2 linked regions of the Granulosicoccus antarcticus IMCC3135 genome follow. The protein of the gene in region 1 interacts with the protein of each later gene in a pairwise test. Links are inferred from orthologs where the notes say so. Each region holds a gene or a part of one and is shown on either strand. Other genes may lie near its edges. The genes, in order: IMCC3135_RS06415 and IMCC3135_RS24100.

The links.
Region 2: the proteins of IMCC3135_RS06415 (region 1) and IMCC3135_RS24100 interact in binary tests that used the Escherichia coli proteins (3 or more experiments, as listed by UniProt). The link is inferred for Granulosicoccus antarcticus IMCC3135 from one-to-one orthologs.

Annotation. Positions count from the first base shown.
Region 1 is NZ_CP018632.1:1,485,607-1,501,446, forward strand. Bases 8,358-11,470 are described here. They hold IMCC3135_RS06415 (protein-disulfide reductase DsbD), read right to left. Parts: upstream 11,118-11,470; coding sequence 8,598-11,117; downstream 8,358-8,597. Other genes in these bases: IMCC3135_RS06410 (DNA-3-methyladenine glycosylase family protein), read left to right, coding at 8,358-8,574; IMCC3135_RS06420 (FxsA family protein), read left to right, coding at 11,400-11,470. In the rest of the region: IMCC3135_RS06375 (ABC transporter ATP-binding protein), read left to right, coding at 1-1,685; IMCC3135_RS06380 (ABC transporter substrate-binding protein), read left to right, coding at 1,757-2,548; IMCC3135_RS06385 (ABC transporter permease), read left to right, coding at 2,570-3,277; IMCC3135_RS06390 (ABC transporter permease), read left to right, coding at 3,277-3,999; IMCC3135_RS06395 (ABC transporter ATP-binding protein), read left to right, coding at 3,992-4,750; IMCC3135_RS06400 (HNH endonuclease), read right to left, coding at 4,770-5,057; IMCC3135_RS06405 (MGH1-like glycoside hydrolase domain-containing protein), read right to left, coding at 5,145-7,784; more of IMCC3135_RS06410, read left to right, coding at 7,915-8,357; more of IMCC3135_RS06420, read left to right, coding at 11,471-11,978; IMCC3135_RS06425 (co-chaperone GroES), read left to right, coding at 12,203-12,490; groL (chaperonin GroEL), read left to right, coding at 12,581-14,224; IMCC3135_RS06435 (putative bifunctional diguanylate cyclase/phosphodiesterase), read left to right, coding at 14,427-15,840. UniProt on the Escherichia coli protein: Required to facilitate the formation of correct disulfide bonds in some periplasmic proteins and for the assembly of the periplasmic c-type cytochromes.
Region 2 is NZ_CP018632.1:5,550,946-5,566,671, reverse strand. The notes cover bases 5,822-8,820. They hold IMCC3135_RS24100 (DsbE family thiol:disulfide interchange protein), read left to right. Parts: upstream 5,822-7,049; coding sequence 7,050-7,592; downstream 7,593-8,820. Other genes in these bases: IMCC3135_RS24085 (LamB/YcsF family protein), read right to left, coding at 8,802-8,820; IMCC3135_RS24090 (helix-turn-helix domain-containing protein), read left to right, coding at 8,251-8,724; IMCC3135_RS24095 (cytochrome c-type biogenesis protein), read left to right, coding at 7,589-8,083; IMCC3135_RS24105 (heme lyase CcmF/NrfE family subunit), read left to right, coding at 5,822-7,050. Also shown: IMCC3135_RS24145 (phenylacetate--CoA ligase family protein), read left to right, coding at 1-972; IMCC3135_RS24140 (acyl-CoA thioesterase), read left to right, coding at 972-1,433; IMCC3135_RS24135 (DUF1285 domain-containing protein), read left to right, coding at 1,443-2,009; cytochrome c biogenesis heme-transporting ATPase CcmA, read left to right, coding at 2,042-2,701; heme exporter protein CcmB, read left to right, coding at 2,715-3,428; IMCC3135_RS24120 (heme ABC transporter permease), read left to right, coding at 3,626-4,375; heme exporter protein CcmD, read left to right, coding at 4,368-4,532; cytochrome c maturation protein CcmE, read left to right, coding at 4,529-5,005; more of IMCC3135_RS24105, read left to right, coding at 5,002-5,821; more of IMCC3135_RS24085, read right to left, coding at 8,821-9,578; IMCC3135_RS24080 (5-oxoprolinase subunit C family protein), read right to left, coding at 9,699-10,760; 5-oxoprolinase subunit PxpB, read right to left, coding at 10,757-11,521; IMCC3135_RS24070 (coiled-coil domain-containing protein), read right to left, coding at 11,668-12,435; IMCC3135_RS24065 (MFS transporter), read left to right, coding at 12,724-13,968; IMCC3135_RS24060 (AEC family transporter), read right to left, coding at 14,002-14,946; IMCC3135_RS24055 (FAD-binding oxidoreductase), read right to left, coding at 14,984-15,726. UniProt on the Escherichia coli protein: Involved in disulfide bond formation. Catalyzes a late, reductive step in the assembly of periplasmic c-type cytochromes, probably the reduction of disulfide bonds of the apocytochrome c to allow covalent linkage with the heme.

The sequences.
Region 1 (15,840 bases):
TTTTGGGCAACCTTGTGGATTGGCTGGGTAATCGTGACCCTGCAACCTTGCTATCTGAAGAATCTGGCAGGCTGGCCTGGATGGCACTGGTCATACTGGTGCTGCTACCTCTGGCCAGCTTTACACATAGCTTGTTACTGCACCAGACGATCATAGGCAATTTCGTCATGTCCGTGCGCTGGAAAGCGCATCGGTGGATGTTGGGCCAGAGCTACTCCTTCTATCAGGATGAGTTTGCAGGCAGAGTTGCCACCAAGGTGATGCAGACCTCATTGGCCATACGTGATGCGGTCCTGAAAATACTGGATGTACTTGTCTATGTCGGTGTGTACTTCATCGGCGCCATGGTGCTGGTGTCCTCCTTCAGTGTCTGGATGATGTTGCCATTCATCATCTGGCTGGTCTTGTATGTGCTCATGTTGCGCAATTTCATGCCGCGCTTGAAACAGATTTCGCGCAGTCAGGCCGACGCTCGTTCTGAGATGACCGGGCGAGTGGTGGATAGTTATACCAATATCATGACGGTCAAACTGTTTGCGCATGCCGGTCACGAAGCTTCTTATGCGCGTAGCAGCATGCAGACATTTCTGGGTACCGTGCACCCGCAGTTCCGGATGGTAACCGGGCTGGACATCTGCCTGAACACTCTGAATGCACTGCTTCTGTTTTCAGTGGGTTCGGCCGGTTTGCTGTTATGGGTAAATGGTCAGACAGGCGTTGGTGCACTGGCCGTGGGTGTTGGGCTGGTTTTACGCCTGCAGGGTATGTCCAACTGGATCATGTGGGAGTTGTCAGGCCTGTTCGAGAGTGTGGGCATCATCTACGATGGCATGCAGATGCTGTCGACTCGACAGGAGATCGTTGACAAGCCGGAAGCCGACGATCTGGACGTGCCTGCCGGACGTATTCAGTTCGAGGCGGTCGGTTTTCACTACGGACGCGATGCCGGCATCATCGAAGCTTTGAACCTGGACATTCGCGGCGGAGAGAAAATCGGTTTGGTGGGACGCTCAGGTGCGGGCAAGACCACTTTGACCAATCTGTTGTTGCGACTCTACGAAGTGGAGAGTGGTCGCATTCTCATAGATGGTATGGACATCACGAGTGTCCGGCAGGAGAGTCTGCGCCAGCATATCGGCGTTGTGACCCAGGATACCTCGCTGTTGCATCGTTCCGTCTACGAAAATATTGCCTATGGCCGACGTGATGCAAGCCGGGATGAAGTAGAGGCTGCTGCCCGGCGTGCCAATGCCCATGACTTCATCCTGGATCTGGAAGATACCTCAGGCAGAAAGGGCTATGAGGCACAGGTGGGGGAGCGAGGTGTCAAGCTCTCCGGAGGTCAGCGACAGCGTCTGGCGATTGCCCGCATGTTTCTGAAAGATGCACCAATTCTGGTTCTGGATGAGGCGACCTCAGCGCTGGATAGCGAAGTGGAGGCCGTTATTCAGGAGAATCTGAGTGCTCTGATGGACGGCAAGACGGTGATTGCAATCGCTCATCGTTTGTCCACCATTGCTGCAATGGACCGATTGATCGTCATGGATGCAGGCGCCGTCGTTCAGGAAGGTTCCCATACCGAACTTTCTACGGGGGAGGGCTTGTATGCACAACTGTGGGCACGTCAATCCGGAGGCTTTCTGGATTTGCCCGAGGTGTCTGCTGAGGGTGACAATATTTCATAACGTGACACGTTTACGAGTAACTCTGCTGTCAATTTGCTGCAGAATCTTTACACTGCGCAGGAACAAATATCATGACTGGATATAACTATATGAAAATCAGGCATCTGTCCGCTATCGCTCTGACTTGTGCTGTGGCCTCGTCTACCGTTTCTGCAGAAGATCTGCGACTGGGTACCGAAGGTGCTTATCCTCCGTTCAACTTCATTGACGCCAGTGGCGAAATCAAAGGCTTTGACGTGGATATCGGTCTGGCCTTGTGCGAAAAAATTGAAGCCAATTGCAGCGTTGTCGCTCAGGACTGGGATGGCATCATTCCGGGTCTGCTGGCTAACAAATATGATTTCATCATTGCCTCCATGTTCATCACCGATGAACGCAAGAAACAGGTTGATTTCTCTGATCCCTACTATCTGGCGGCAATGACGCATGTCGTGGCCAAGGATTCTGACATCACTGAGATCTCCAACGAAGCATTGGCAGACATGGTCATTGGCGCGCAGTCCGGTACGACTCAGGCGGACTACGCTGAGGCGACTTACCCGGATGCTGATGTCCGTTTATACCCCACGCAGGACGAAGTGAATCTGGATATGGCCAGCGGTCGAATCGACATGGTCGTAGGTGATATGTTGCCGATGCTTGACTGGGTCAACAAGGCCGATGACGGTGCCTGTTGTGAGCTGATAGGCGAGCCTATTACCGATCCGGCTTTCGTGGGTGACGGTGTTGGCATCGCACTGCGTCAGGACGATGATGAACTGCGTGAGAGACTGAACGGTGCTTTACTTGAGATTCGTGCTGATGGTACTTACCAGGCCATTAACAAGAAATATTTCGATATCGATGTCTACACCATGAAGTAGATCGGACTCGAGCTGCCAGCCGTGCTAGAGCTGTTCGCATTCGGTGATACCGGCTGGGGTGATGAAATCCTGGCCGGGCTTGCTGTCACCCTGCAACTGGGTTTTGCCGCATTGCTGTTAGGGCTTTGCATCGGCTTTCTGGTTGCCTGGGCCTCCTTGTCGGCAAAGCCTGCGCTGCGTGCACTGGGTTTTGCCTACTCAACCGTCATGCGCGGTTTGCCCGAGCTGCTGACTCTGTTCGTTGTCTACAACGGCGTGGGTTTGCTGCTCAACAACGTATCGGCTCATTTTTTTCCCGATGCGAATCCCATTGATTTCAGTCCATTTGCTGCGGGTGTCGTGGCACTGGGCATGGTTTTCGGAGCCTTTTCGGCTGAAGTGCTGAGAGGCGCATTCAATGCACTGGATGGTGGGCAAAGTGAGGCGGGATTTGCTGTGGGCATGTCCACTCGTCAAGTGTTTCTGCGTATCAAATTACCGCAGGCATGGCGTTTTGCCCTGCCGGGCCTGGGCAATCTGTGGATCAACTTGCTCAAGGACACCGCTCTGGTGTCCATCATTGCTCTGGATGATCTGATGCGAATGACCAAGGTGGCAGTGGGTGTGACTAAACTTCCATTCACGTTCTATCTTGCGGCGGCCCTGATCTACTGGGCCTTGTGCATGATGTCCGAAGTCGGGCTTGCCAGCCTTGAAAAGCGGGCTAATCGAGGCGTCAGGAAAAGCTGATGGATCCTGTTTCCATTATTACCAGCTATGGGCCGCGATTTCTGGACGGCACACTGATGACACTGCAACTGACGGGGTTGGGCGCCTTGATGGCAGCCTTCATCTCTCCGTTTTTTGCATTGCTGCGAGTCTCGACGCCAACCGCTGCTCAACTGCCCCTACGGCTCTATATCTCGTTCATACGGGGTACTCCGTTGCTGGTGCAACTGTTTCTTGTGTACTACGGCTCTGGCCAGTTTCGACCTGTGCTGCAGGAATGGGGGCTGTGGGGCTTCTTTCGCGATCCCTTCAACTGTGCGCTCTTTACCTTCGTAGTCAATTCAACGGCCTATCAGACGGAAATTCTGCGTGGTGCCTTGATGGGTGTTGATTTACGGGAAGTGGAGGCGGGCAAGGCCATTGGCATGTCGCGATGGCGTATCTTGCAACGTATCTATTTTCCACATGCCTACCGGATCGCCTGGCCAGCTCTGGGAAATGAGATCATTCTGTTGATGAAGGCAAGCGCTCTGGCGAGTGTGGTTACCGTCTTTGATCTGATGGGGCGAACCCGTCAGGTGTTTTCCCGGACATTCGATTTTTCCAGCTATCTGTGGGCCGCCCTTATCTATCTGGGTATCACGATTATCTTTGTTTATGTGTGGCGACAAATGGAGCTACGCATGACCAGGCATATGCAGACCAAGAGCTCAGGAGCTGAAGGCAAACAACGACATGGCTGACGACGACATTGTTCTCAAGGCAGAACAGATCTGCAAGTCCTTTGGTGCTCTGGAAGTGCTCAAGGGAGTTGATATAACCGCTCGCAAGCAGGATGTGATCTCCATTCTGGGCTCCTCGGGCTCAGGCAAGAGCACCCTGTTGCGTTGTCTCAATTTTCTTGAACCGCCGACCTCCGGCAAGGTGTATCTGCACGGCGAGGAGATCAGCGTTAGCAAGCAGGGAAAGCTGAATCAGAAGCAGGTAGAGCGATTGCGCAGTCGTCTCGGTATGGTGTTCCAGCAGTTCAACCTGTGGTCACACCGGACCGTTCTGGAAAACGTCATGGAAGGCCCGGTGATCGTCAAGGGTGAGTCCAGGGCAGTTGCCAGGCAGCGCGCAGAAATGCTGCTGGACAAGGTGGGGTTGGCAGAGCGCAAGTCCATGTATCCCTCGCAGCTCTCTGGAGGTCAGCAACAACGTGTCGCCATTGCACGTGCACTAGCCATGGAGCCTGATGCCATCCTGTTTGATGAGCCGACGTCGGCGCTGGACCCTGAGCTGGTGGCAGAGGTGCTCAAGAGCATGAAAGCATTGGCGGAGGAGGGGCGTACCATGATTGTTGTGACCCATGAAATGACTTTCGCCAGGGACGTGTCGACGCATGTGATCTTCATGCATGAAGGCAGAATTCTGGAGCAGGGCACCCCAGAGGAAATGTTTGGTAATCCGAAAACCGAACCGTTCAGGCGGTTTATTGCCGACGTTAGCTGAAACAGAGATGCTCTTCGGCTCAGCTTTTCTGCCGAGCTACCCATGCCACATGTCTGGCAACCATCGGATCTTCACGCAGGGTAGCTTCGGTATTGAGCCGGCTACCCAGCTCCATCTCGCTGTAGAGCTTGTGGATGCCGCGATGACATCGCCGGCATAGCATCAGCCCCTGATTGAGCTCTTCACGTGAGTACTTCTTTGCAAAGCGACTGCGCTTGTGTAGTTTTCTGGGGATCAGGTGGTGGAAGGTCAGCGCAGTTTCACGCTGACACAAGGTGCAGTGATCCTGTTTCTGGTTGCGCTTCACTCGGCGACTACCTCCGACACTGACCGATTGGAAATAGTCGCCGCGCTGGCAAGCTGCGGGTAGGAATAAAAAAAGACTTGCCCGTAATCAAAGGCACTGCATGTCTGCTTGCATCAGCAGCGCCACCAGACCGGTCCAACCTGTTTGATGACTGGCTCCCAGACCTTCGCCTGTATCGCCATGAAAATACTCGAAGAACTGGTGCATGCCCTCGTCACTGGCTGTTTGCAGATCCTGGTTTTCGCCACACCAGGGACGCTTCCCGGATTCGTCAGCGGTAAACAGCGAAATCAGGCGTTCGGAGAGTAGGTCGGCAACTTCACTCAGGGTCATCATTTGTCCTGAGCCGGTCGGGCATTCAACCGTGAATGATTGTCCGTGGAAGGCATGATAACGCCTCAATGATTCGATCAGCAGGTAGTTGATGGGGAACCAGACAGGACCGCGCCAGTTCGAATTACCGCCAAACAGATCAGTCTCGCCTTCACCGGGTTCATAGCCGACACTGAGTTCGTGACCTGTGTCAGTTGTGTAGCTGAACGGGTGCTCGGCATGAAAACGCGACAGAGAGCGAATGCCATGCGGTGAGAGAAATTCTTCCTCGTCCAGTAGATAGCGCAATACACGTCGTAACCGGGTTTCATCCAGAAAGGAGAGCAGGTGGCGGTTCTTCTCTCCTGTGGTATCGACGTCTGCCATGGTGCCGGCCAGTTCAGGGCGGTGTTTTACCAGCCAGTTCATGCGACGCACAAAATCCGGGAACTCGCGATAGACATCATCTTCGAGTATGGAGGTGGCGATCATCGGCATCAGGCCAACCAGTGAGCGAACCTTCAGAGGCGCTGAACGGCCATCAGGCAGGTCCAGTCGATCGTAGAAGAAACCATCGGTTTCATCCCACAGTCCCGGGATCTGCTCGGTGCCGTTCATGGCGTGGGAGATGCGCAGATAATGTTCGAAGAACTTAGTGGCAATATCCTGATAGACGGGATTGTTGCGTGCCAGTTCGAGCGCCATGCGCAGCATGCAGGCTGCGAAAAATCCCATCCAGGCAGTGCCATCGGACTGGTTCAGAACGCCGCCGGTAGGCGGCTCCTCACTGCGGTCGAAGAGGCTGATATTATCGAGGCCCAGAAAGCCGCCTTCGAAGATCGAGTTGCCCTGACTGTCTTTCTGGTTGACCCACCAGGTGAAGTTGAGCAAGAGTTTCTGGAAGACACTTTCGAGAAACTGCAGATCGCCCTGGCCCGTCGTCTTCTTTTCCATGCTGTAGACGCGCATGGTTGCCCAGGCGTGGACCGGTGGGTTCACATCGCCATAGGCCCATTCATAAGCCGGTAATTGACCGTTCGAGTGCATATACCACTCACGTGTGATCAGCAGGAGCTGGCGTTTGGCATAGGCGGTGTCGACAACGGCCAGTGGCAGCGTGTGAAACGCGGTGTCCCAGACTGCATACCAGGGATATTCCCATTTGTCGGGCATCGACATGACATCAAAGTTGTCCATATGCTGCCAGTGTGAGTTGCGACCGTCTTCGCGATGCAGGGGCTTGCCCGGGTCACCGTGGATCCACTGATGCACATTGTAGTAATACAGTTGCTTGGACCACAGCATGCCGGCAAAGGCCTGGCGCTGAATGAGGCGTCGCTCATCGTCAAGATCATCTGACTGCAGCTGTTTGTAGAAGACGTCGGCTTCCGCCTTGCGGCGCATCATGGCTGGTTTGAAGCCTGCGAATGGTTTGGAGTTGCTCTTGCCGCAAAGTCGTAGTTGTATGGTTTTGGACGAATGTGCGTCGATCTGCAATGGGTAGTGCAAGCCTGCTTTGGTGCCTGTCAATGCCGGGTTCACAGCGTCCTGTTCACCATCGACAATGTGGCGATGAAATGCATCCTTGACCCAAGGCGTCTCATTGGGTACGCCAAAGAGTCTGTCAGTGTTGGTGTCGTTATTGGTCATCAGCAGCTCAGGACTGCCCTGCCAGTGCAGGTTGTAACGGCCCAGTAAAGGATGATCGGCCTGCAGAGAATTGCCTTGTGTATGACTGATTACTGGCTGAGTGGTGATATTGCCCTGCGGGCCCTGGGGGTAGCCCCAGCTCCAGGTATTGCGAAACCACAGTTGTGGGACCAGTGAAAGCTTGGCCTTTTCATCACCTCGATTATGGGCGGTGATGGTGATCAGCAGATCATCTTCATTGGCTTTGGCATAGTCGACGGTAATATCAAAGAATTTATTGTCAGCAAAAACCTGAGTATCGGTTATCTCGAATTCGCGGTCCTGATAACCCCTTTGTGCATTTTCATGCAGCAGTTGCTCATAAGGAAAAGCCTGCTGAGGGTAGCGATAACGCATGCTGGCATAGCTGTGGGTTGGCGTGCTGTCCAGATACCAATAGAGTTCCTTGACGTCCTCGCCGTGATTGCCTTCCGGGCTGGACAGGCCATACAGTCGTTCTTTCAGGAACGGATCTTGTCCATTCCATAGTCCCAATCCGAAACACAGAAACTGGTTGCGATCACAAAATCCTGCCAGTGCATCCTCATTCCAGCGGTAGGCGCGACTTCGTGCATGATCATGGGGAAAGAAGTCCCACGCTTTGCCGTCGGTGCTGTAGTCCTCGCGAACCGTGCCCCAGGCACGTTCGGAAAGGTAGGGGCCCCATTCTTTCCAATTGGCCTTGCGTTTCGCATGAGCCTTCAGTCGACGAGTTTCAGCGTTCATTGGACGGTTTATGATAGGCATGCTGGGTGAGTCTGTAGAGTAAGGGCAGTGTATCAAGTGAATCCAATGACCTGCCGCAACCCTCCGACCTTACAGTGAGGGTGTTAGAGAATAACGGAATCCCCTTCCCATGACCGATGTAGAAACGTCATTGACGCGTAATACGCTGGCAATTGCCGTGCAGGCGCTGACACGTGAAGACCCACTCATCTGTGGCTTGGTCAGACAATACGGCATGCCGCCGTTGTGGCAGCGTTCCCAGAGCTTTGCAACGCTGGTCCACATTATTCTGGAGCAGAAAGTATCGCTGGCCAGCGCCAAAGCCGTGATGTTACGAGTTCAGAAATTATGCCCTCAGATGAACCACAAACAGTTTCTGGGTGTTTCAGAGCAACGGCTGCGCCAGGTGGGTATCAGCGAACGCAAGCTGTCCTACTGTCGTTCGATTGCAGAAGCGATTGATACTGGCGAGCTTGACCTGTCACATCTAAGGCGCTGCACGGATGCACAAGTGATGGATGCGCTGACATCGATTCGGGGAATCGGGCCCTGGAGCGCCGGCGTCTATTTACTCATGGCTCTGCGGCGACCGGATGCCTGGGCCAGCGGTGATCGGGCGCTGGTTGTCAGTCTGGCTGAGTGTGCAGATCTGCCGGCGGTACCCGGTTATGCGGAGTTGGATCAGTGGGCCGAGCGTTGGCGGCCCTATCGAGCCGCCGCAGCCCGGGTGTTATGGCATGCCTATCTGAGTCGCCGCAGCCCGGGGGCCCGGCAAAAGAGATCCTCCTGAGTGCAAGCTGCTTGATGCTGGTATCAGATACCCGTGTCGCCCAGAACACGCTGCACATGATCGCCGAATTTCTCCGCATTCATGAAGCCGATGACACGTGCTGCCGGTAGTTCGCGTCCTGTGGCATCGTAAAAAATGATTCCAGGCGGACCAAACAAGTCAAATTGCTTAAGCAGGGCTTGATCGAGTGCATCGTTAGCTGTCACATCTGTCTGCACCAGCACCGCGTTGGCCAACAGATCCTGGACACGTTGATCGGTGAACGTGAACGCTTCCATTTCCTTGCAGCTGATGCACCAGTCAGCGTAAAAATCGAGCATCACCGGGCGGCCTTGCTGTGTGGCTTGCAGAACCGCTTGCTGTAAACCATCAACGCCTTTGACGGTTACAAACTTCAGACCTTCGTGTGGCTGTGACGAATTTCCAGCCTGGTCAGAAGAGACGCTGCCGAGACTCTTCAATGGTGTTCGGTAGCTGTTGTTGCCAGACAGTGCGCCCAGTAGCAGGGCCAGTCCGTAGATGCCGATGATGATGCCAGAACCTTTGCCGAAGCGTTGCCAGCCGCTACTGTCGCGATTGGTCGAGTCGGTGGCGCCAAAGTAGATACCGCTCATGATGGCCAGTATGCCGTACAGCGCCATGGTGATCTGGACGGGCAGAAATCGTGAAATCATGTAGACCGCCATACCCAGAAGCAGAATGCCGAATACGTGTTTGGTGGCATTCATCCAGTTGCCCGTGCGGGGCAGCAGCCTGCCGGCTGAGGTACCAATCAATAACAGTGGTGCCCCCATGCCCAGGCCCAAGGCGAACAGGGCGGCACCGCCGATTACCGCATCACCCGTTTTGGCAATATAGATGAGCGCGCCCGCCAGTGGGGCCGTTACGCAGGGGCCGACAATAAGGGTGGAGATAAATCCCATGGCTGCCACACCGGTCACTTGTCCGCCACCTTGCTTGTTGGACCATTGGGTCAGTTTGGCTTGAATGCTGGCCGGCATTTGTAGTTCGAAGAATCCGAACATGGAAAGCGAGAGCGCCACGAACAATACGGCAATCAGCGATAGCACCCAGGGGTTCTGCAGGAAAATCTGCACGTTGTAGCCGGATAGGCCGACGATTACACCGACAATGGCGTATGTGCTTGCCATGACCAGTACGTAAACGAGTGACAGAGAGAACGCGCGCCGAGTGCTCATGGATCCGCCTTGACCAACAATGAGGCTGGAGAGAATCGGGATCATGGGTAATACGCAGGGGGTGAAAGCCAGCAATAGACCGAGACCAAAAAAAGTAGCCACGTTCAGCCACAGAGAGTTGGCGCTCAGCATCGAGAACAGACGATCCTGTTCAGACTGGGGCAGCTCGTCAGCCGGAGTCGGGGCTGCGATTTTCGGGGCTGTCTTTGCCGGTGATGTACTGACTGGGCTTGAGGATGAGTCGCTGCTTGCTGCCAGCTTTGCTCTTAATGTCTCCTCATCCATGCCCGAAGGTGTGCTGTCGAAGCTGACAGGCAGGGTGGCGGTGCTGGGCGGGAAGCAGACTCCAATATCGGCACAACCCTGATAGTTCAGCTGCAGGCTGGCTTTTGCTGAGAGTGCAAGCTGTGCCGGTGGGTCAAGGATCAGCCGTGCTTCTGCGACATCACGCAGAATGCGGACATTGCCGAAAAATTCATCGTACTGCTCGACACCCGGATCTATGTCAGCGCTGACGACCTGTGCGCCACCGGCATCTGTGAGCGAGAAAGAGAGTTTGTCGCGATACAGGTAATAACCGGGTTCGATCTGCCAGCGGATGATCAGCTCCCGATCATTGGCTGTCATGACCTGTGGCAGGTAGGCCAGATCGGGTGGCAGGAGTTCTTCCTGGACAGGGCTGTCGCCGAAGAGTCCTGCGACCGGCTTGGCATTGATCAGCGGTGAGGCAAGGCTACTGCTTTCCTTGCTGCTGCCTAATGTGCTTTCCTTGTTGCTACCTGATGTGCTTTGCTGCGGCAGCTCGACATCCAGCTCGACGCTGGTGGGTGGATAACACAGTCCAATATCTGCGCATCCCTGGAACTTTACCGACAGTCTGACCGATTGCAGTGGTTCGCTCGTCGTGTAGTCCAGCCCCATGCTCGCCGTGTCGCGAAAGGTTGCCTGTTCGCCGAAGAAATCATCGGAAACCACAATGGCTTCTGAAAATTCAGGCGCGCCCAGCGTGATACTTGCGGTGCTGGCCAGTCCGGAGGGCGACAGGGAGCTGACCTCTTCTACCTGAAAGCTGGTTTTGTCACGGTACAGGTAGTATCCGTCGGCAATGGCGAACTCAAGGCTGATCTTGTCTGCAGACACTTGCGTCACGGAGGGGACAAACGCCTCCAGAGGCGACATTGGGTCACTGCCACCGAGCAAATTGGTTGCGGCCATAGTGCCCAGGGGGAGCAATGCCAGTGTAGCAAGCAGGTACAAGCCTGCGGCCGATTGACGAGCGGCTGCAAAGCGTAGGCGAATGGATGAAAGCATGGCAGGAATCAAGCTGAGAGAATGCGAAGTCACTGATATTTCCGGGCAGACTGAGCCACCTTGTTAAAGCGTCATGCGAAGATGGGTTATTCGAGGTTCACTATTGTACGGCTTGCTTCTGACGTGAACCTGACAACGGCCAGCTTGTCATACGGGTTCCTGCTGTAAAATCTGCTGCCGTGTCCTGCCGGCAGGCGGTCTGACCTGTAGACAGTTATCGTCACTACAGACAAAAGTCGTATCGTCGTAATCAGCCAACGCTTGTTTGAGCGGTAATACGTCGATAGGTTCCATTTTGAAAATCCGGAGTTTGTGATGCCTTACGCACTACTGTTGTTCATATCATTGCCAATCATCGAGATCGCAGTAATGCTCAGGGTTGGAGACGCCATCGGCTGGCTCCCCACGTTGGCTATCGTCATTCTGACCGCCTTTATCGGCACCACATTATTACGACAGCAGGGTCTGGCCACGCTTAACACCGCTCGTCAGCGGCTGGATGCGGGTGAAATGCCAGCTCAGCAAATGCTGGAAGGCATGCTGTTGCTGCTGGGTGGTGTCCTGTTGTTGACACCTGGTTTCGTGACCGATGCCTTCGGGTTTGCTTGCGTGCTGCCTGTCACTCGCCAATGGCTGGCGAACAAGATCGCTTCACGCTCCATTGTCAGTGTCGGTGGTGTTGTGGGATTTGGAAGTGGGGCGGGGCGGCAGCGAGGCGGCCCGTCAGCCAAGGGCGGAACCACGATTGGATCTGGATCGACCGCTGGTGCTCGTCATAGCGATGCCCACTCTGCAGAATCCAGCGCCAGTGGTGGTCGACCTCAGCCCTCGACTCCTAGTCCAGAGTCGTCCGGAGAGGTCATTGATGCCGATTTCAAGCGAATTGATAAATAGAATTATATTGCCTGAAATGGCCGTCTGTAGCGCTTTATTGACTGAGTAGGTGTTTTTTGCCACCTGGTTCTGCAAGTTACAGGCAAATTTGTTGGTCCCGAGACTTGATATTGTGGCTGTCGACATTAGAATTAGCACTCCTTAGGGGAGAGTGCTAACAATGGTGCTCAACGCTCCTTTTGGACCTTATTTTTCACAGTTGATTTTTTCGGAGTCGTATTGGTATGAACATTCGTCCGTTGCATGACCGCGTGGTCGTCAAGCGCATGGAAGAAGAGCGCACGAGTGCCGGTGGCATTGTAATTCCTGATTCAGCTACTGAGAAGCCAGTTCGTGGTGAAGTGCTGTCAGTTGGTAAAGGCAAAATCGCTGAAAATGGCGATGTACGCCCTCTGGACCTGAAAGTAGGTGACCAGGTTCTGTTCGGCAAGTATTCCGGCACCGAAATCAAGATTGACGGTGAAGAAGTACTGGTTATGCGTGAAGACGACATCATGGGTGTTTTCGAGTAAAACCCCGCAGTCGTGTCCCAACTGGCTGGCGGTTGCAGCTAGAGCTCCCATCCAGTCATTTCCTGAACTCTTTTTGAGGATAGAATTTTAATGAGTGCCAAAGAAGTCCGTTTTTCCGATTCAGCCCGTCAGCGTATGCTCAAGGGTGTTGACATCCTGGCTAACGCCGTAAAAGTTACTCTCGGTCCTAAAGGCCGAAACGTTGTACTGGACAAGTCGTTCGGTGCCCCTACTGTCACTAAAGATGGTGTTTCTGTAGCCAAAGAAATCGAACTGGAAGACAAGTTCGAAAACATGGGTGCACAGATGGTGAAGGAAGTTGCTTCACAAACTTCTGACATCGCTGGTGACGGTACTACGACAGCAACAGTTCTGGCTCAAAGCATCGTTCGCGAAGGCCTGAAGTCAGTTGCTGCCGGCATGAACCCGATGGATCTCAAGCGTGGTATCGACAAGGCCGTAATTGCAGCAACTGCTGAACTGGCTGCCATGTCCAAGCCATGTAATGACGAGAAGTCAGTTGCTCAGGTTGGTACTATTTCTGCCAACAGCGACGAGTCAATCGGCAAAATCATTGCTGAAGCAATGAACAAGGTTGGTAAGGAAGGCGTTATCACTGTAGAAGAAGGCAAGTCTCTGGACAACGAACTTGACGTTGTTGAAGGCATGCAGTTTGACCGTGGTTACCTGTCTCCTTATTTCATCAACAACCAGGATGCAATGTCTGCAGAACTGGAAGATCCATATGTACTGCTTTTCGACAAGAAAATCAGCAACATCCGTGATCTGCTCCCCGCTCTGGAAGCCGTTGCCAAGTCTGGCAAGCCTCTCCTGATCATCGCTGAAGATATCGAAGGCGAAGCTCTGGCAACTCTGGTTGTCAACAGCATGCGCGGTATCATCAAGACATGTGCTGTTAAGGCGCCTGGTTTTGGTGACCGTCGTAAAGCCATGCTGCAGGATATCGCTATCCTGACTGGTGGCCAGGTAATCTCTGAAGAAGTCGGCCTGTCTCTGGACAAGATCACTTTGGAAGACCTGGGTACAGCCAAGCGTGTCACTGTTGACAAAGACAACACTACTATTGTTGATGGTGCTGGTTCTTCTGATGAGATCAACGCTCGCGTTGAACAGATTCGCACTCAGATTGAACAAGCTACTTCTGACTACGACAAGGAAAAGCTGCAAGAACGTGTTGCCAAGCTTGCCGGTGGTGTTGCAGTTATCAAAGTCGGTGCTGCTACCGAAGTTGAAATGAAAGAGAAGAAGGACCGTGTTGACGATGCACTGCACGCAACTCGTGCTGCTGTTGAAGAAGGTATCGTTCCTGGTGGTGGTGTTGCACTGGTTCGCGCCATTGCTGCTGTTGACAAAGTCAAGGGCGACAACCACGAGCAGGACATCGGTATCAGCATTGCCAAGCGTGCAATGGAAGAGCCTCTGCGTCAGATCGTTGCCAATGCTGGTGGTGAGCCTTCAGTAGTGGTTGCACGAGTCAAAGAAGGCACAGGTAACTTCGGTTACAACGCTGCTAACGGCGAATACGGCGACATGGTCGAAATGGGTATCCTGGATCCAACCAAGGTAACTCGTTACGCTCTGCAAAATGCTGCTTCTGTTGCTGGTCTGATGATCACCACAGAATGCATGATTGCTGACTTGCCGAAGGATGAAGCGGCCGGTGGTGGCATGCCTGATATGGGCGGAATGGGTGGAATGGGCGGCATGATGTAAGGCATTCGCCTTTATCATGTGAGTTAACGCTCATCAAGTAGTATCAAAACCCCCGCTCAATGCGGGGGTTTTGCGTTGTGGATGTGACAAAGTGTGGCGAGTTCGATTCGTGCTTAAGCGTCTGGGGATGGTGCCGATACCAGTTTTATCGGGATGCTAATACCTGCATTTCACTCCCATGTACCCAACAGGACGGGATTTTTTGAATTTTCGCGCATTCACAAGCACGGTCTATCGCTCGCGGGCAATACAAGCATTGTCCGGATCGGTTGCACTCACGCTATTGATCGTGCAGCTGACGTTGTTCTACCCGTCGATCTACGAACAATACGAGTCTCAGATCATCGAGCAATCGAGAGTAGAGCTGGCGTTGGTACGTGCCGCTTTTTTCAACGCGGACCCTGAGCAGATAAGCGTCCCGGACACGCTGTTGAGTGATTCTCTGGTGGGCCTGGTACTTGTGGATGCCTCGGGCAGGCTTCTGCTCAACAAGGGCAACACCTTCGACTATGTGCATGACAGCGGTGCCAGCGTAACTGAGTCCGGTACTGTGCATTCAGAAAACTGGACCATCCCGGCGAAGACGAGTTCTCTGTCAGGTATCGGCTTTATTGAGCGTGAGCAAATTGTGAACGCTGCACTGTTCAAGGCATTGGGGCTCAGTGCATTTGCCTTGCTAACCAGTTTGACAGGCGCTCTTGTGGCCATGTTTGGCGCACACCGATGGTATGTCGGCCCTATAGAGCAGCTGATCGGTGCGCTCAGGGACAGCCGTGAGAATAGTGAGGGACAGTTGCCGGAGTCTATCGAGGTTACTGATGGAAACGATTTGCGTCCTCTGGCTGAAGAGTTCAACGGTCTGATCGAGGCTCAGCGCAAGGCTGCCAGGCAGGTGAAGGTCAAGCAGCAGTATCTGGAATTCGCCGCTCACCATGATCCGCTGACTCATTTGCCCAACCGGCTCATGTTCGAGGATACCTTGAAGCGTACGGTGACTGAGACCATTGCTTCAGGCCTCAAGTTTGCTGTTTTTCTTGTTGATCTGGACAATTTCAAATTCTTCAACGATCAGTACGGGCATCTGGTTGGTGACAAGATGGTGGCGGAGGTGGGCAATCGTTTGCGCACCATGATGCGAGATATTGATCTGGTTGCACGGCTTGACGGTGATGAGTTTGTGGTTATCCAGAGAGATGTGGAAGATACGGATTCGGCTGAAGAGGTTGCCAGGCGCATCATGAACGTTGCGACAGCTCCTTATGAATACCGGGGCTTTACGCTCAAGACGGCGGTGTCCGTCGGAATTTCATCGTTTCCTGATGATGTGCATGTGCAGCAGGACGAGCATATGCTGGGCGAGGAAATCGTCAACAATGCCGCCGTGGCGCTTCAGGAAGCGAAGAGTAACGGCAAGAATCAGTATCAGCTGTTCAACGAAAAAATGCGGCTCAGGCTGACAGCCAGAATCAGGCTGGAGCAAGACCTTAAAATTGCTTTGCAGGATGAGCAGTTTGAGGTGTATTACCAGCCCAAGATCAACATCCATACTCGCCAATGCACGGGGGCTGAAGCATTGGTTCGTTGGCGTCATCCAGTCAATGGTTTTGTCTCCCCCG
Region 2 (15,726 bases), 4.1 Mb from region 1 along the record:
CAGATACCCGGGAGTGATCCCTGGCAGGCAGCTCGTGCATTGCACGCAGCCGGCATTCGTCGTGGTCATCGTATCCACAATACTTTCTCCTACCACCTGACACCCGGTGGATTCATACTCGATGAAGGTGCAAGGGCCCTGGGATGCGTTGTATTTCCTGCTGGTGCCGGTGGCACTGAAACTCAGGTACAGGCGATCAGGCAGTGTGGCGCACAGGTGTACGTTGGCACGCCCGACTATCTGCAGACATTGCTTGATCATGCGAACGCGGAAGACAAGCCTCTGAAAACGCTGGAACGAGCCATGGTGTCCGGAGGGGCCTTGTTTCCTGCCATGCGCAAGCGCTATGAAGAACAGGGGGTCCAGGTTCTGCAGTGCTACGCCACGGCCGATCTGGGCGTCATTGCCTATGAGAGCGCCACCGCTGGCGTGGTTCATCCCGGCATGCTGATCAACGAGGGGTTGATTGTGGAAATCCTGATACCCGGCACTTCTACACCTGTCACGCCCGGTGAGGTTGGAGAGGTGGTTGTGACGCGGTTGGATCCGGTCTATCCCTTGTTGCGATTTGCCACCGGCGACCTGTCGGCAGAGCTGGCAGAGGCAAGCCCTTGTGGCAGAACATCGATGCGGATCAAAGGCTGGATGGGCCGCGCCGATCAACGTGTCAAGGTGCGGGGAATGTTTGTCGATCCTGTGCAGTTACAGAACTTGCCACTCGAATACTCTGAGCTGGCACGCTGGCGTCTGTGCGTGAGTCGGGAGAATGATCGGGATATCATGACGCTGTCGGTCACCCTGAAAAGCGTGGCGGCAGACAGCCATGATGCCGCGCAGATAGCGGCGCTATCCAGTCGCCTCGAGGGCACACTGAAAAACATGACCAATCTGAGTGGCAAGGTTCAGGTCGTCGACTCCCTGCCCAATGATGGTGTCGTGGTTGAAGACCAGCGGGATTACGAGCAACACTAATGAGTGCTTCACAAGATCAGCTCAATGTTCAGGACATTGATAGAGAAACGACACCTGCCTCGTTGAGAACCGTTGCCATGCCGGCGGATACCAACCCCAATGGCGATATCTTTGGTGGCTGGATATTGTCTCAAATGGACCTGGCTGGGGGCACGCATGCTTTTTATGTCGCACAGGGCCGTGTGGCAACGGTTGCCGTTACCGGCATGAAGTTTCACAAGCCGGTCAATGTCGGGGATGAGGTCAGTTGTTACTGTGCGACGCATGCGATAGGCCGAACATCGATTACTGTCAGTGTGGAAACCTGGGTGCGACGGCGTCGACTGGCTGTTGAAGAGCAGGTGACAGAAGGTCTGTTTACCTTCGTCGCCATAGACACCGACGGCCAACCACGAGCAATTCTTGAACCTGTATCCGACTTTGACAGGCTGGATGATTCATCACCGACCACTGAGGTCTGAGCACAAATCATGAGTGATCAAGCCTCTCTGGAATCGATTGCCGATGTCGTATCCCAGCGCTCATTGCCACCGGTTGCCAGTTGGCATCCTGAGCTGACACGTGACATTGATATCCGTATCGCCAGAAACGGTGACTGGTTTCATGAGGGAACAAAAATAGATCGTGCACGGATGGTGAAGCTTTTCTCAACTATTTTGCGAGTAGATGATGATGCAACTTGCCTGGTGACACCGCAGGAGCGTTTGCGGATCGTGGTCGAGGATGCCCCGTTTACTGCCATTTTAATGGAGGTGCAAGGTGAGGCGGATGAGCAGGTACTGACTTTCGAGACGAATGTAGGTGACAGAGTCATCGCAGATGCAGAGCATCCAGTTACGGTGAGCTATGCGACTCCCGGTGGTGAACCGTCGCCCTATGTACTGGTCAGAGATCGGCTGACAGCATTGATCAGTCGTACAGTTTTCTACCAGTTGGCAGAGCTTGCCGAAGAGCGCAACGGGGTGCTGGGCGTCGTATCGAAAGGTTGTTTCATGCCGCTGTCGGACCAAGCCGCTGTCGATTCAGGGGCTGTATGAGCTCCGAAGGTCACGTTTTGAAGACTATCTAGATGAGTGCATTGTTGACGGCCACTGGCATGACCATTTGGCGTGGTGATAATTTGCTGGTGGACGCCGTGGATGTCTGCGTGCCGCCGGGCAGTATCGTTCAGATTCAGGGGACCAACGGCAGTGGCAAGACCACGTTGCTCAAGGCACTCATCGGCCTTGCCGAATACGACGAGGGCGAGATCTACTGGCGTGGGCAACCGGTGCGCAAGGTGCGTGACGAGTTGTACGCCAGTCTGCTGTATCTGGGACATCGGGCAGGTATCAGTGCGGGTTTGACGCCTCTGGAGAATCTGCTGGCGCTGTGTCCGGAATTGAGTGCTGGCAATCAAGGCCTCGACGGCGCACGCGACGGCGCACGCTATCGCATTACACAGGTGCTGGATGAGCTAGGTATCGCGGACCGGATTGATCTGCCCTGTGCTGCCCTGTCTGCGGGTCAGCAGCGACGTATCTCACTGGCCAGATTGCGTCTGCAGTCAGCGCTTTTGTGGGTACTTGATGAGCCTTTGACATCGCTCGATGCCAATGGTTATGCCTGGGTCAAGGCACAAATCAGCCGCCACGTCAGTGCTGGCGGGGCCGTCATGTTTACCACGCATCAACCGCTTTCATTTGATCCGATACCGGTTCAGACGATCCTGTTGTCGGACAATGGCTGATCTTGCAGAAACCGTGAATTATTCAACTTCCACACGACTCTCGGTCGGCATTGCCACGATCTTCATGCGCGTTTTCAAGCGGGATATGAAGCTGGCTTTTCGCGCAACGGGCCAATGGCTTAACCCGTTGCTGTTTTTCGTTATTGTCGTCACGCTGTTCCCACTGGGAATCGGCCCCGGTCCGAACATGCTCGCCACCATTGCACCGGGGGTTTTGTGGGTCAGCGCATTGCTGGCCATGATGTTGTCTCTGGACGCTCTGTTTGCAAATGATTTCCGCGATGGGACACTGGAGCAGATGGTGCTCAGCGGCCATCCGCTCACTGTTGTCGTCATCGGCAAAGTCATGGCTCATTGGGTAACCAGTGGATTGCCTCTGGTGATCCTGTCGCCATTGCTGGGTTTGATGATGCAACTTCCCGAAGGTGCCTATCTGGTACTGGTTGGAAGCTTGTTCCTGGGGACTCTGAGTCTCAGTTTCATTGGCGCAATCGGTGCCGCTCTCATTGTCAGTGTGAACCAGGGTGGTGTTTTACTGTCGCTACTGGTATTGCCGTTGACGGTACCGGTACTTATATTCGGTAGTGGTGCGGTTAGTGCTGCGGGTATGGGGCTTGAAATATCGGCACAGCTGTCAGTGTTGTTCGCCATTGTCTTTCTGGCGGTATCACTGGCGCCTCTGGCGATCGCCGGCGCCTTGCGTGTGGGAGTGGCGGCGGGGCGTTGACACGCTTTGACACGCTTTGACACGCTTTGAGCGTGTCTGATTGCAACCAAGTGCCCTGAACCTTGTCAATGTGTTGTCGATATTTCAGAAATGAGTCTGGCAGGCACTGTCTTCAGGTTTGTTGAAGCACTGGACAATGGGTTCAACGACGTAAATCCAGCTAAACTAGACAAGTTGGTCAACAGGAAAAAATCAGATTGTTTCAGTGGATTCATCGATTCGGCTCAGCGCCTTTCATGTACCGGTTTGCCGGAAGGTTGGCACCTTGGCTTGGCGCACTGTGCCTGTTGAGCCTGGTGGCTGGTTTATACCTGGGGCTTGTCGTGGCGCCGGCAGATTACGAGCAGGGTGACAGCTATCGCATCATCTATATTCACGTGCCTGCGGCCTGGATGTCGATGTTTACTTATATGGTTATGGCAGTCTCCAGTGCTGTTTTTCTGATCTGGCGTCTGAAGATAGCCGATGTGGTAGCCGAAGCGTCAGCCCCGATCGGTGCCGCCTTCACAGCCGTCGCTCTCATAACCGGATCATTCTGGGGTAAACCGATGTGGGGTACCTGGTGGATCTGGGATGCTCGGCTGACTTCCGAGCTGCTGTTGTTGTTTCTCTATTTCGGGTATATGGCCTTGCGTGGCTCACTTGATACGCCACAGAGCTCTGCCAAGGCTGCCGCCATTCTGGCAGTCGTCGGTGTCGTCAATATTCCCATCATCCACTTCAGCGTTGAATGGTGGAATACGCTGCATCAGCCTGCGACCATCTCCAAGCTGGACACACCCTCCATGCACATCAGCATGCTCAGACCCTTGTTGCTGATGGTGCTGGCCTTCCAGCTACTTTACTTTTATAACCTGATGATTCGAGTAAGAACGCTGATTCTGACTCGTGAGGGACGTGCCAGCTGGGTCGCTGAGCTGGACACCAAGGGGCCTGAAAATGCTTGAATTCTTCAATATGGGTGGTTATGCGTTCTATGTCTGGACGTCTTACGCCTGTGCACTGGTATTGCTGGGGGGCATTGTGCTCTGGTCAGCTCGCAGTTATCGCAGTGTACGAATCAGTGCCATACGTCGCGCTCAACAACACAGGAGAAAAAAATGACTCCAAAACGTAAACAACGTCTGATACTCGTCGGTGTGATGCTGGGCGGTGTGGCTATTGCCGTCGCTTTTGGCGTCAATGCCTTCAAGGAAAACATCATGCTGTTCCATTCGCCTTCGGATGTAGCCGCTGGCGCTATCGATCCGGGTAAACCGTTCCGCATTGGTGGCATGGTGGTGGAGGGCAGTGTGCAGCGCAGTTCAGAGGATCTGGCGGTGCGCTTCGATCTGACCGACCATGTGCAGACTGTCTCAGTCAGCTTTGTCGGCATATTGCCCGATCTTTTCCGTGAAGGGCAAGGTATTGTCGCGTTGGGTGCACTGGATACCAGCGGTAGTTTCAGTGCGACGGAAGTGCTGGCAAAGCACGACGAAAACTATATGCCACCTGAGGTGGCAGATGCTTTGGAAAGAGCCGGCAAGATGCCCGGGTCCGCTGCCAATTACGATAACAAAACGGTGGTTGAGCCATGATTCCTGAACTGGGCCATTTCGCCCTGATCCTTGCGCTTTGCACGGCCATTGTGCTGGCGGTCATTCCAATGATCGGAAGCTTTACCGGGCATTCCGGCTGGATGGATATGGCACGACCGGCTGCCGGGGCGCAGCTGTTCTTCGCCTTTCTTGCCTACGCCTGCCTGACCTGGTCTTTTATCTCACATGATTTCAGCGTCCTGTATGTCGCCAATACCAGTAATCTGTCCCTGCCATTGATTTATCGAATCTCTGGCGTTTGGGGAGGGCACGAAGGCTCCATTCTCTTCTGGTGTTTCATACTGACTGTCTGGACCGGTGCCGTTGGCATTTTCAGCCGCTCGTTGCCGCAAGTTCTGCTGGCTCGGGTACTGTCCGTTCTGGGTCTGATCAGCATCGGCTTTCTTTTGTTCGTTTTGCTTACCTCCAATCCGTTCGAAAGGGTCTTTCCCATACCTCTGGACGGGGCATCTCTGAACCCTTTGTTGCAGGATCCGGGTATGGCCATCCATCCACCGATGCTCTACATGGGCTATGTCGGTTTTGCGGTTGCCTTTGCCTTCGCCATTGCCGCTCTGATAGACGGACAGCTGGATGCAGCCACCCTGCGCTGGATGCGACCCTGGACCAACATTGCCTGGATGTTTCTGACTATCGGAATTTCTCTGGGTAGCTTCTGGGCCTATTACGAATTGGGCTGGGGTGGTTGGTGGTTCTGGGATCCGGTCGAGAACGCCTCGTTCATGCCCTGGTTGGTAGGAACGGCACTCATCCACTCTCTGGCGGCATCCGAAAAGCGCGGTGTCTTCAAGGCCTGGACTGTCCTGTTGGCGGTACTGGCCTTCTCGTTGAGTCTGCTGGGCACCTTCCTGGTCCGATCCGGTGTACTGACGTCGGTTCATTCTTTCGCCGCTGACCCCACACGTGGCTTGTTTATCCTGTTGTTTCTCGGTCTGGTGGTGGGCGGCTCGCTGCTGTTGTACGCCGTTCGAGCTCATAAACTGACCTCGACCGCCAGCTTTGAGCTGATATCCAGAGAGTCTGCGTTGTTGCTCAACAACATACTGCTGGTTGTTGCCTGTGCGGCTGTTTTACTGGGTACCTTGTATCCATTGTTCGTCGATGCATTGGGTTACGGCAAGCTGTCGGTAGGTGAACAGTATTTCAACGCGGTATTCGTGCCCTTGATGCTGCCCATTCTGCTGATGGTCGGGCTGGGTGCCATGCTCAACTGGAAACGTGACCGGTTGAAGGGACGTTCCACAACATTGGCGGTACTGGGCATTGCCAGTCTGGTGCTGGCCGCTTTGCTGACAACCCAATTGCTCGAATATCGCATCAGCGCGGTTGCCACGCTTGCTCTGGCAATCTGGGTCGCTGCCTCGACGATCTACGGTATCTTTTACCGCTTCAGAAATCAGCGCAAGCGTCTGTCGGCGGTCATGCACACACCTGCCGCTTTCTGGGGGATGAGCATTGCGCATCTGGGCCTGGCCGTATTTACTGTGGGCGTCGCACTGACCTCTATCTACACGGAAGAACAGACCGTACGCATGGACATTGACGGCAGTCATACCATGGGCGGCTACACCTTTACCTTCAAGTCCATGGAAGAGGTACGAGGTGAGAACTACAATGCGGCTGAAGCCACATTCGCCGTGGAACGCGATGGTCAGGATGTCGGTATCATCAAATCCCAGAAACGTGTGTACGACGTACGGCGGGACGGCATGACCGAAGCCGGTATCGATGGGGGATTTACGCGCGATCTGTTTGTGGCAATGGGTGAACCGCTGGATGGTGGCAGCGCCTGGAGCGTACGTATCCAGACCAAGCCGTATATTCGCTGGATCTGGCTGGGTACTATTTTCATGGCTGTTGGCGGCGTGCTGGCTGCGGTCGATCGGCGTTACCGTCGTCTGGCTGTCAAACAATCGACAACGGCACGCAACCCGGGGTCAAGTCTGGGGCGTGGAGCTGACGAGAAAGCCTTTGCCAACCTCGGTGCTACGAGTACCGCAGCCCCCGGAACTTCTGAAAGCTGATGAGTCTTGCACTTAAATTATTGCCGTTAGCACTGTTTCTCGCACTGGCAGGCTTTCTGGCAAAGGGCTTGACCCTGAATCCGACAGAGCTCCCATCGCCATTGATCGACAAGGAGGCGCCTGCATTCGTCGTGGATCGACTGCCGGCAACCGATGGGCAGTTCGACAGCCGTGATATGGCAGGCCAGGTCTGGGTTCTCAATGTCTGGGCCAGTTGGTGTGGTCCGTGTGTACAAGAGCACCCATTTCTGACTGAACTCGCAGAACAACGCCCGGTGCCCGTAGTCGGTCTGAACTACAAGGATCAGCCTGAAGACTCTCTGCCATGGCTGGCTCGTCTGGGTAATCCGTTCAGCGATGTGCTGGACGATCGTCGAGGCGATGTCGGATTGGATTTTGGTGTGTACGGCGTGCCCGAGACGTTCATCATGGATAAGGCCGGCAGAGTCCGTTACAAGCACGTAGGGCCGGTAGATGGACAAGCTCTGCAAGAAACATTGTTGCCTGTGATTGATCAGTTGATGGCCGAGACAAACTCATGAAGGCGTTATTACTTGTCTGGCTGTTATGCCTGCTTCCCATGCTCGCTCCCGCTCAGGCGGCGGATGTTCTGACAACCTTTGAAAACGAAGAGCAGAGCCAGCTGTATTTTTCTCTGCTCAAGGAATACCGCTGCTTGAAGTGCCAGAACCAGAATCTGGCAGACTCTCACGCAAGTCTGGCTGATGATCTGCGCCGAGAGATCCGACTGCAGATTCTTGATGGCAAGGGCAAGAACGAAATTGATGAATATCTGGTTGCTCGATACGGAGAGTTCGTCTTGTATCGTCCCAGGTTCAGTGCCAAAACCCTTGTTCTCTGGTTGGGGCCTTTTGCGCTACTGTTGATTGGGCTGGGGAGTGTCTATCTGACCGCCAGACGCAGAAAGACGACAGACAGGGAGCAACAGATTGCTGCCATGACAAAGTCGTCGCAGGCGGCAGAGCAGCATGCAGCGCGTTTGGAACGTGCGCGTAAATTATTGGGAGACTGATAATTCGTATCAATTTCAAGCGATAACGAGACCGCATATCCCGTTACTTGTGTGTCGTTAATTGTTAAATATCAAAGTTTGTCTTTTCTGACAGCCGTTTTGCATGATATTGTTACATTTGTGAAATATAGTGATGATAAATCTTCACGAATGGAGCGTATTTACACATGATTACACCAGAAATAAATCCAATGGTCACGCCATTGCTCGATGAACTGTCAACCGAAGATTTTCTGATGGTTGTAGGCCAGCGGGTGCGGCAACAACGAGCTCGCAAGAGTATGTCGCGCAAGCGCCTTGCGGAAGTCTCCAGTGTCTCGGAACGATATCTCGCCCAATTGGAGTCAGGGCAGGGCAATATGTCCATTGCGCTACTTCGCAAGGTCACGTCGGCGATTGGTATCTCTCTTGGCGATCTGATGTCGGAGGAGGTAACTGAAGCCTGTGCACGCAAGGCGTTGGCAGATACCAGAACAGAACTGGCAAGCAGTGGTTCAACACCAGATTGCGCTAAATCGTTAGGGGCTGGCTCTCTGGGTCAAAAACCCGAGCAGAATTTGCGAAGCAGACTGCCTGAAGAGCCCGTACGCAATTCAGCCTCGATACTGGGCAGCTCCTCTGCGAAGATTGCAGAATACTGAGCTGCCCCAGGATCATCGAGCCTGACTATTCTGTGATGTGAGCATGGGTAACTCGCCCTGGTTGGCGAGTTGCAGACTCAGGCTGCAGTGCTTAATAGTTGTGGCAGAGTGAGTAGCTCATGGCCCTGATTCAGTAAAGTGGTTCGAATTTTCAGGGCTGTGTCGACGGCATGTGCATTGTCGCCGTGGACGCAGATGCTATGAAATTCAGTGGGTAGAATGGCGCCTTCTTCGGTGACAATGCCGCCTGCTTCTATCATGCTTTGCACATGAGCGATGCATGCGTCGGCTGTATACAGTACTGCACCTGGCTTGCTGCGTGAGACTAGTGAGCCTGACGCGGTGTAGGCACGATCAGCAAAGATCTCCAACGCGACGTTGAGACCAGCGTCGGTGCCAGCGATGGCCAGTTGAGACATGACCGGGGCCAGAAAGATCAGAGAGGCGTCGAAGTCCCTGACCGCCAATGCAATGACGTCTGCCATGATGCGGTCCTCACAGGCCATGTTATTCAGAGCTCCATGGGGTTTGACGTGGCTTATAGGCAAGCCCATGCTTCGGCCCATACCATCGAGTGCAGCCAATTGATACTGAATCATGGCGCGCAATTCGTCGGCAGGCATCGTCATTGGACGGCGGCCAAATCCTTGCAGATCCGGAAATCCAGGGTGTGCACCAATGCTGACACCCGCCTGTTTCGAGGCGCTGATCGTATTGCTCATGACCAGAGGGTCACCGGCATGAAAGCCGCAGGCCACATTGGCTGAATTGACAACATTCAGCAGGCGTTTATCATCGCCCATAGGCCAGGGGCCGAAAGATTCGCCGAGATCAGCGTTGAGATTGAGCTGCATGGATAAATGGTTTCCGGGAGCTGAGATATATGAATGGCAAGGCTCTAGTCTGATCTACTCCTGAAAGAATCAGGTAGCTCAGAAGGACTATGAAATACATATTTCACGACCTTTCAGTCCTTAGGACATCTGACCATCAGTGACGCCATCAATCAGATTGTGGGAGAGCAGTATCTCAGTGGTGAGCGTAAAGTCTTTGACCGTTGAAATCTGGCTGATAGCCTTTTGTACGTCAATAGCCTGACGACGTACTGCAGCAATAGCGTCTTCAACACTGACTGCCTCGAAGCGATAGGTGCTGCCTGTGCGCTGCAAACCAAGCAGCGGCAAGTCGATCGAGATCACGGTGGCTATTTTTGGATAGCCGCCAGCGGTGTGAGCATCGTTGAGCAGGACGATTGGCTGCCCGTTGCCTGGCACCTGAACAGAGCCAGGTACGATCGCATCGGATACGATATCGCGGGCTGCGGCGTCGCGGTGCTGCAGGGGCAGGCCTGATAGCCTGGCACCCATGCGATCGACCTCGGCACTCAGCGTGTATTCGGTTGCAAGAAAGGTTTCAATGCCCGAGTCCGAAAAGTGATCGTCTTGTGGGCCAAGTACGACCCGTAAGGTGTTGGCCTGGTAGGCCTTCGCAAGCGGATCCAGACACTCCCGCTCAAGTCCTTGTGGCGTTGCCGATGTCTGCAGGCAGTCGCCAGCGGTCAGGGCGTGACCATCAATGCCTCCCAGTCCGGCTTTGGTATAGGTGGATGAGCTGCCCAGATGGTCTCTGCTCTCCAGTGCCTGGATGGCAATGACGGCATGCCTGAAACTACCCGTGCTGCTTAGTTTGAAGACAGTATCGGGGGGCACTGTGTAACTACGACCCGGTTTGATGCTTTTGGATTCATTGCCGGATTCAAGGTGCATCTTTGCGTCAGAAGCGGCCATGACAGCCATGCGCAGCGGGGCATCTCCAGAGTGAAGTTTCAACCCGCCTTCAAAGCACTCGATAATGCTGTGCCGTTCAGAATTGCCAACCAGAGCATTTGCCAGTTGCTGCCAGACTGGTGTCATGGCGCCAGACCAGGGCACACCGAGGCTGCGCATGCCAAATCGGCCATGATCCTGCAAAGTGCTCATCAGGCCCGGCGCCCGCACGGTCAGGGTGGTGCCTGTCATGGGGAGTTCGTCTGTCATTGACTGGCCAGTTGCTGAAGGCTGGAACGATCAAAGGTCATGTTGGTGACCGAGGTGCTGATCATCTGAAATTCTTCGGCATTGATACTGCGAAAACTGACAATGTCACCTGTCTTGAAAAGAGTAGGGGAGTCCTGCGAACTATCAAACAGGGGCACGGGGCAATTGCCCAGAATATGCCAGCCACCGGGACTGTCCCAAGGATAAATGCCGGTCAGTTGCTTGGCAATCGCGACACTACCCGCGGGTACTCGCAGACGTGGTTCGCTGCGACGAGGCAGGTGCAGTTCTTTGGGAGTATCGCCCAGAAAGGCAAAGCCTGGCAGGAAGCCAAGCATATAGACCTTGAATTGCGTGCTTAGATGAAGCTCAATGACAGCGGCTTCATCGAGGCCGGTGAGTTCTGCGACGCTGGAAAGATCGGGACCTGCCTCAGCACCGTAGCGAACGGGCAAGACCCAGTGTCGTAGTGCCACCGACGAATCCTGCACTTGCTCTGTTTGTTCCAGAGCACGAATCTGCGCAAGCAGTTCTTCGGGTGTGGTTGTAAGGGGGTCAAAGACCAGTGCCAATGATCGGAAGGTCGGTATGGTTTCCAGAACGCCCTTCAGCACGCCGGTTTCGATAGCAATATGGATTCGGGAATCCAGTGCGACTACCTGATCAACGATATCACGCTGAATGGATTGACCAAACTCCAGGATTAGGGTGCGATCGCCCGCTGGACAGAAAACCCAAGCGTCCTGTGGGTGCTCGGCCACGCTCAGAGGAACAGACTTGATGCTATTGACACAAGTCGTACATGCTTCTTCTGCTGCTCGTTGATCGAGGGCATGAGTTTTTTATCGAAATATTGTGAATTGCCGATTCGCCGAAGGGCTCGTCAGAGCCCTGTCGGCGTGGTGAATCAGGCTGTTGCTGCTTCTCGTTCTTCTTCGACTTCGTCAGCACCGGCAGTCGTTGTCTCGATAGCAGACAACAGTTTGGCTTCTGCCTTTGGAGCTGGTACGGCGTCTTCAGCAGATGAGTCCGCTTTTGCTTCAACTTCGTCAGCCCAAGTACGCAATTCACGATAGGCGGCGAGCAGACTGGCAGATTGTTCTTTCAATTCGGAAAGTGTGTCCAGCTCTTCTTTCTGCTGTTTGTTTTCCTTCTTGAGCTTGCGATTCGCGTCTTCGGCGTTCTTGCGAGCCGTCGCTTCATCGAGCTTTTGCTTCTTCAGGGTCTTGAGTTTCTTGACAATGTTGTCAGGAGTATCTGCAAGAGCCGTGTTGATAGCTTTCAGTTCTTTCTGCTTGTCTTCAACAGCACGCTTTGCTTTTTTCAGCGCATCGGAGTTGTCTTTGCGACCGATTATCAGAGCCTGTTCTGCAGCTTCCTTTTCGGTAATAGCAGCGTCACGTTGTGACTCGGCATCGGTTCGTGACTTGATGATTGTCTTGACTTCGGCTTGCATTTTGCCGATTTCTTCGGAAGCCCGGTTTCGGTTTTCCGCAATACTGACATCTGCGTCTTGTGCACGCTTGATGGCAACATCCAGGGCTCCCCGGAGATCATCAGCAGTGAAATCGTCCTTCAATTTCAAAGCTTGTGCGGCTTCGTTCATCAGCACTTGCTTGCTGATGGCCAGGTCTTTCCAAATTCTCAGTTGCTGTTCGCTGTCGGCTTGACTCACGTAATAATCTCTTGGACGAAAAAGGTAAAATTCGGAAGCATCATTTGCTGCCGTAAATCATGTGTGTTTTGTGCGCCAGGGCTTTGTGGGGCGTCTGTCTGTGGCCGCTTTACGATAAAAGCCCAAAAACGTATTACCATCAATTGATTGAGGTGGCTATTGCGCCAACCGCTGTTAGGCCACTTGGCCCTGATGTTCCGAAGTTCATGTGTCAAAGTGATTCTCACTCGGCACAACTACCAAGTATACCGATTTTTGCTGCAGCAATCAGCACTTTGAGCATCCAACATGGCATTGCGTGACCAACTACTGACATTTTCCCGGTTTCTGAGCTCTAATTTGCGTTGGTTAGCAGGTGGAATTCTGCTGACATTCTGTTCTAGTGTGGGGCAAACTTTCTTTATTGCCAGTTTTGCAGGCGAAATTCGAGCCGACTTTGACTTAAGTCACGGTGATTTCGGAATTATCTACATGCTGGCGACGCTCGGCAGTGCTGCGACATTGATTCTGGTGGGCCGAGTGGCCGACGAAATCGCCATCTACAAGGTGGCAATGGCTTTGATAGTCCTGCTGGCTGCCGCCGCCTTGTTGATGGCTTCGGCTGAGACCATTCCTATCTTGTTGATATCCATCTACTTCCTGCGCTTACTCGGGCAGGGGATGATGACTCACACGGCGATGGTGGCAATGGGCCGCTGGTTTGTGGTGGAACGTGGTCGAGCCGTATCGGTCACCTCGACGGGACATCAACTGGGCGAGGGGGTTCTACCGTTAGTGGTTATTGCGCTGCTGGCAATGACGGGGTGGAGAACGGCGTGGGTGGTGGCAGCGATCGTTCTGGTATTTGTCGCACTACCACTGAGCTATCTCTGTCTGCGAACCCCGCGTACGCCTTCGCAAGGCGATCGTGACAATCACGAAAGAGGACGACAATGGACTCGGGCAGAAGTATTACGGGACGCACCTTTCTGGGCTGTCTGTACTGGCGTGCTGGCACCGGCTTTCATTGGAACCTCCGTTTTCTTTCATCAGGTGCATCTCAGTGCGCTGAAGGATTGGGCTCCCGGGGTGGTAGCGAGCTCCTTTGCGGTGATGTCGATTACTTCTGTTTGTGTAGGTCTGCTGACGGGGCATGTGATAGATCGCTACAGTGCACGTTTTATATTGCCGTTTTTTCTATTGCCTCTGGCACTAGGCTGTCTGGTTCTTTCTCTAGGCCAGCAGCCGTTCATGATGTCTGTTTTCATGTTTCTTCTGGGTGGCTCCTACGGTGTCTCCAACGCCGTATTCGGGGCCATCTGGCCAGAAATCTATGGAACGCGTCATCTGGGAGCCGTACGCTCAGTTGTCTCAGCTGCGATGGTATTCGCCTCGGCGCTTGGCCCGGGCCTGACCGGTTGGTTGATTGATCTGGGCGTTGGATTTGAGCAGCAGCTGCTGGTCATGTGTCTTTATTGTGTGGCGACCATGCTCGTCCTGTTTCCCGTCTCCAAAGTGCTGCGGCAACGACATTTGCTGCAACCGAGCCAGTGAGTTCGAATCAACTGTCTTTTGGGCCAACTGTATTCAGAGCAGGCCTGCACTTGCCAGGTACAAGTAGGTGGTAACCGTGAAGACGGAGAGCAGAGTGGAGACGACCACGACACTGGATGCTCGCTCTTCCCACACGCCATATTGCTGTGCAATGACAAAGACGTTGGTTGCAGAGGGCAGAGCGGCGAGTAGTACCGCTGCATGCAGCCAGGTCTTGTCCAGCTCTGGCATTCGGCTTAGCAGAAGGTACATCAATAACGGGTGAACCAGAAGCTTGATGGGTACCAGATAGGCGAGTTCGGGCGGTATGCGTCGCAAGGGGCGCAGCGCCGCCGTCACTCCCATGGCGAACAATGCACAGGGAGCCGCAGCGGCTGATGCCTTGGCGAGCAGTTCATCAATGGCTGCAGGAGGCTGATACTCGAGCCAGGCCGCGCCCATGCCGGCGATGGTGGCCAGAATGAAGGGATGCGTGATGATTTTGGTGATGATGCTACCGATCACGGCCAGTATGGGCTGAGGTTGTTTGTTGCCGATGGCCATGAGCGTTGGCGCCAATGTGAAGTGCATGGCGTTGTCGAGGCAGAATACCAGTGCCACTGGTACGCCTGCCTGGGGGCCGAAGGCGGCAATGGCCAAGGGTGGGCCCATATATCCGATATTGCCATACGCTCCGGCGAAGCCCTGAACGGTGGCAGTCTGAGTGTCGCACTTGCGCAGCAGTCGGGCTATCAGAAAGCAGAGCACGAAAATCAGGAACGTGCCCAGGCTGGTATTGAGCAGGAATTGCCCATTGGCAAATTCAGAGACCGGCGTTGCGGCCAGCAGACGGAAGAACAGCGCGGGCAAGGCTATATAGAGTATGAAGAAGTTCAGCCACGCGAGTCCTTCGATGGGAATCTTTCGCACTCGTCCTGCGATATAACCCAGAAAGATCAGACCAAAGAGCGGCAGAACCAGTCCGGCTACCTGAAACAAAAGTGACTCTCCCGGTTACGTTCTGATGCTGAGCCAGTCACGAAATGATCTTGCCCGGATTCAGAATATTCTGTGGGTCCATGGCGCCTTTCAGTGTCTGCATCAGGGCAATTTCCTCAGCAGTACGTGACATCCAGAGATAGGATTTTTTGCTCAGCCCGATGCCATGTTCTGCAGAGATCGATCCACCCAGAGCCTGGAGAGGTTGATAAACAATATCGTTGCTGATCGAATGCCATTCCAGTCGCTGTGCGTCGGAGGGTGCAGATTCGCTGGAAGGTATGACCATTATATGTAGATTGCCGTCTGCCAGATGGCCATAGACATACAGTACAACCTGCGGCCAGTGGCTTTGTAATTGAGCCTGGATGGTAGTGACATAGTCTTGCATGTCGACTATGGGCAGACTGATGTCGTAGACGAAAACCAGATCTTGTTGTACGGCGACATCGACATGTTCGCGGATATGCCAGATATTCTCGCGTTCACGTTCGGATTGTGCAATGACAGCATCGCTGATGTTTTCGGCTATCAGCGCTTGTTCCATGGCAGCTTCGAAGGTGGCGGAGGCCTGTTCGGCGTCGACACTCCGAGACTCCACGATGGCATAGAGTGCGTAGTCGCGAGGTAATGGCGAGGTGCTGGTGCCTTCCATCTCGGGATTGGTATTCAAGTGGTAGAAGGGTTGCCAGATGACTTCAAAAGCATCCAGGCTTCCACTCAGGCTGTGACTCAGCTGGCTCAGAGTCTGGGTCAGCTGAGAAAAAGAATCGAAAGCCA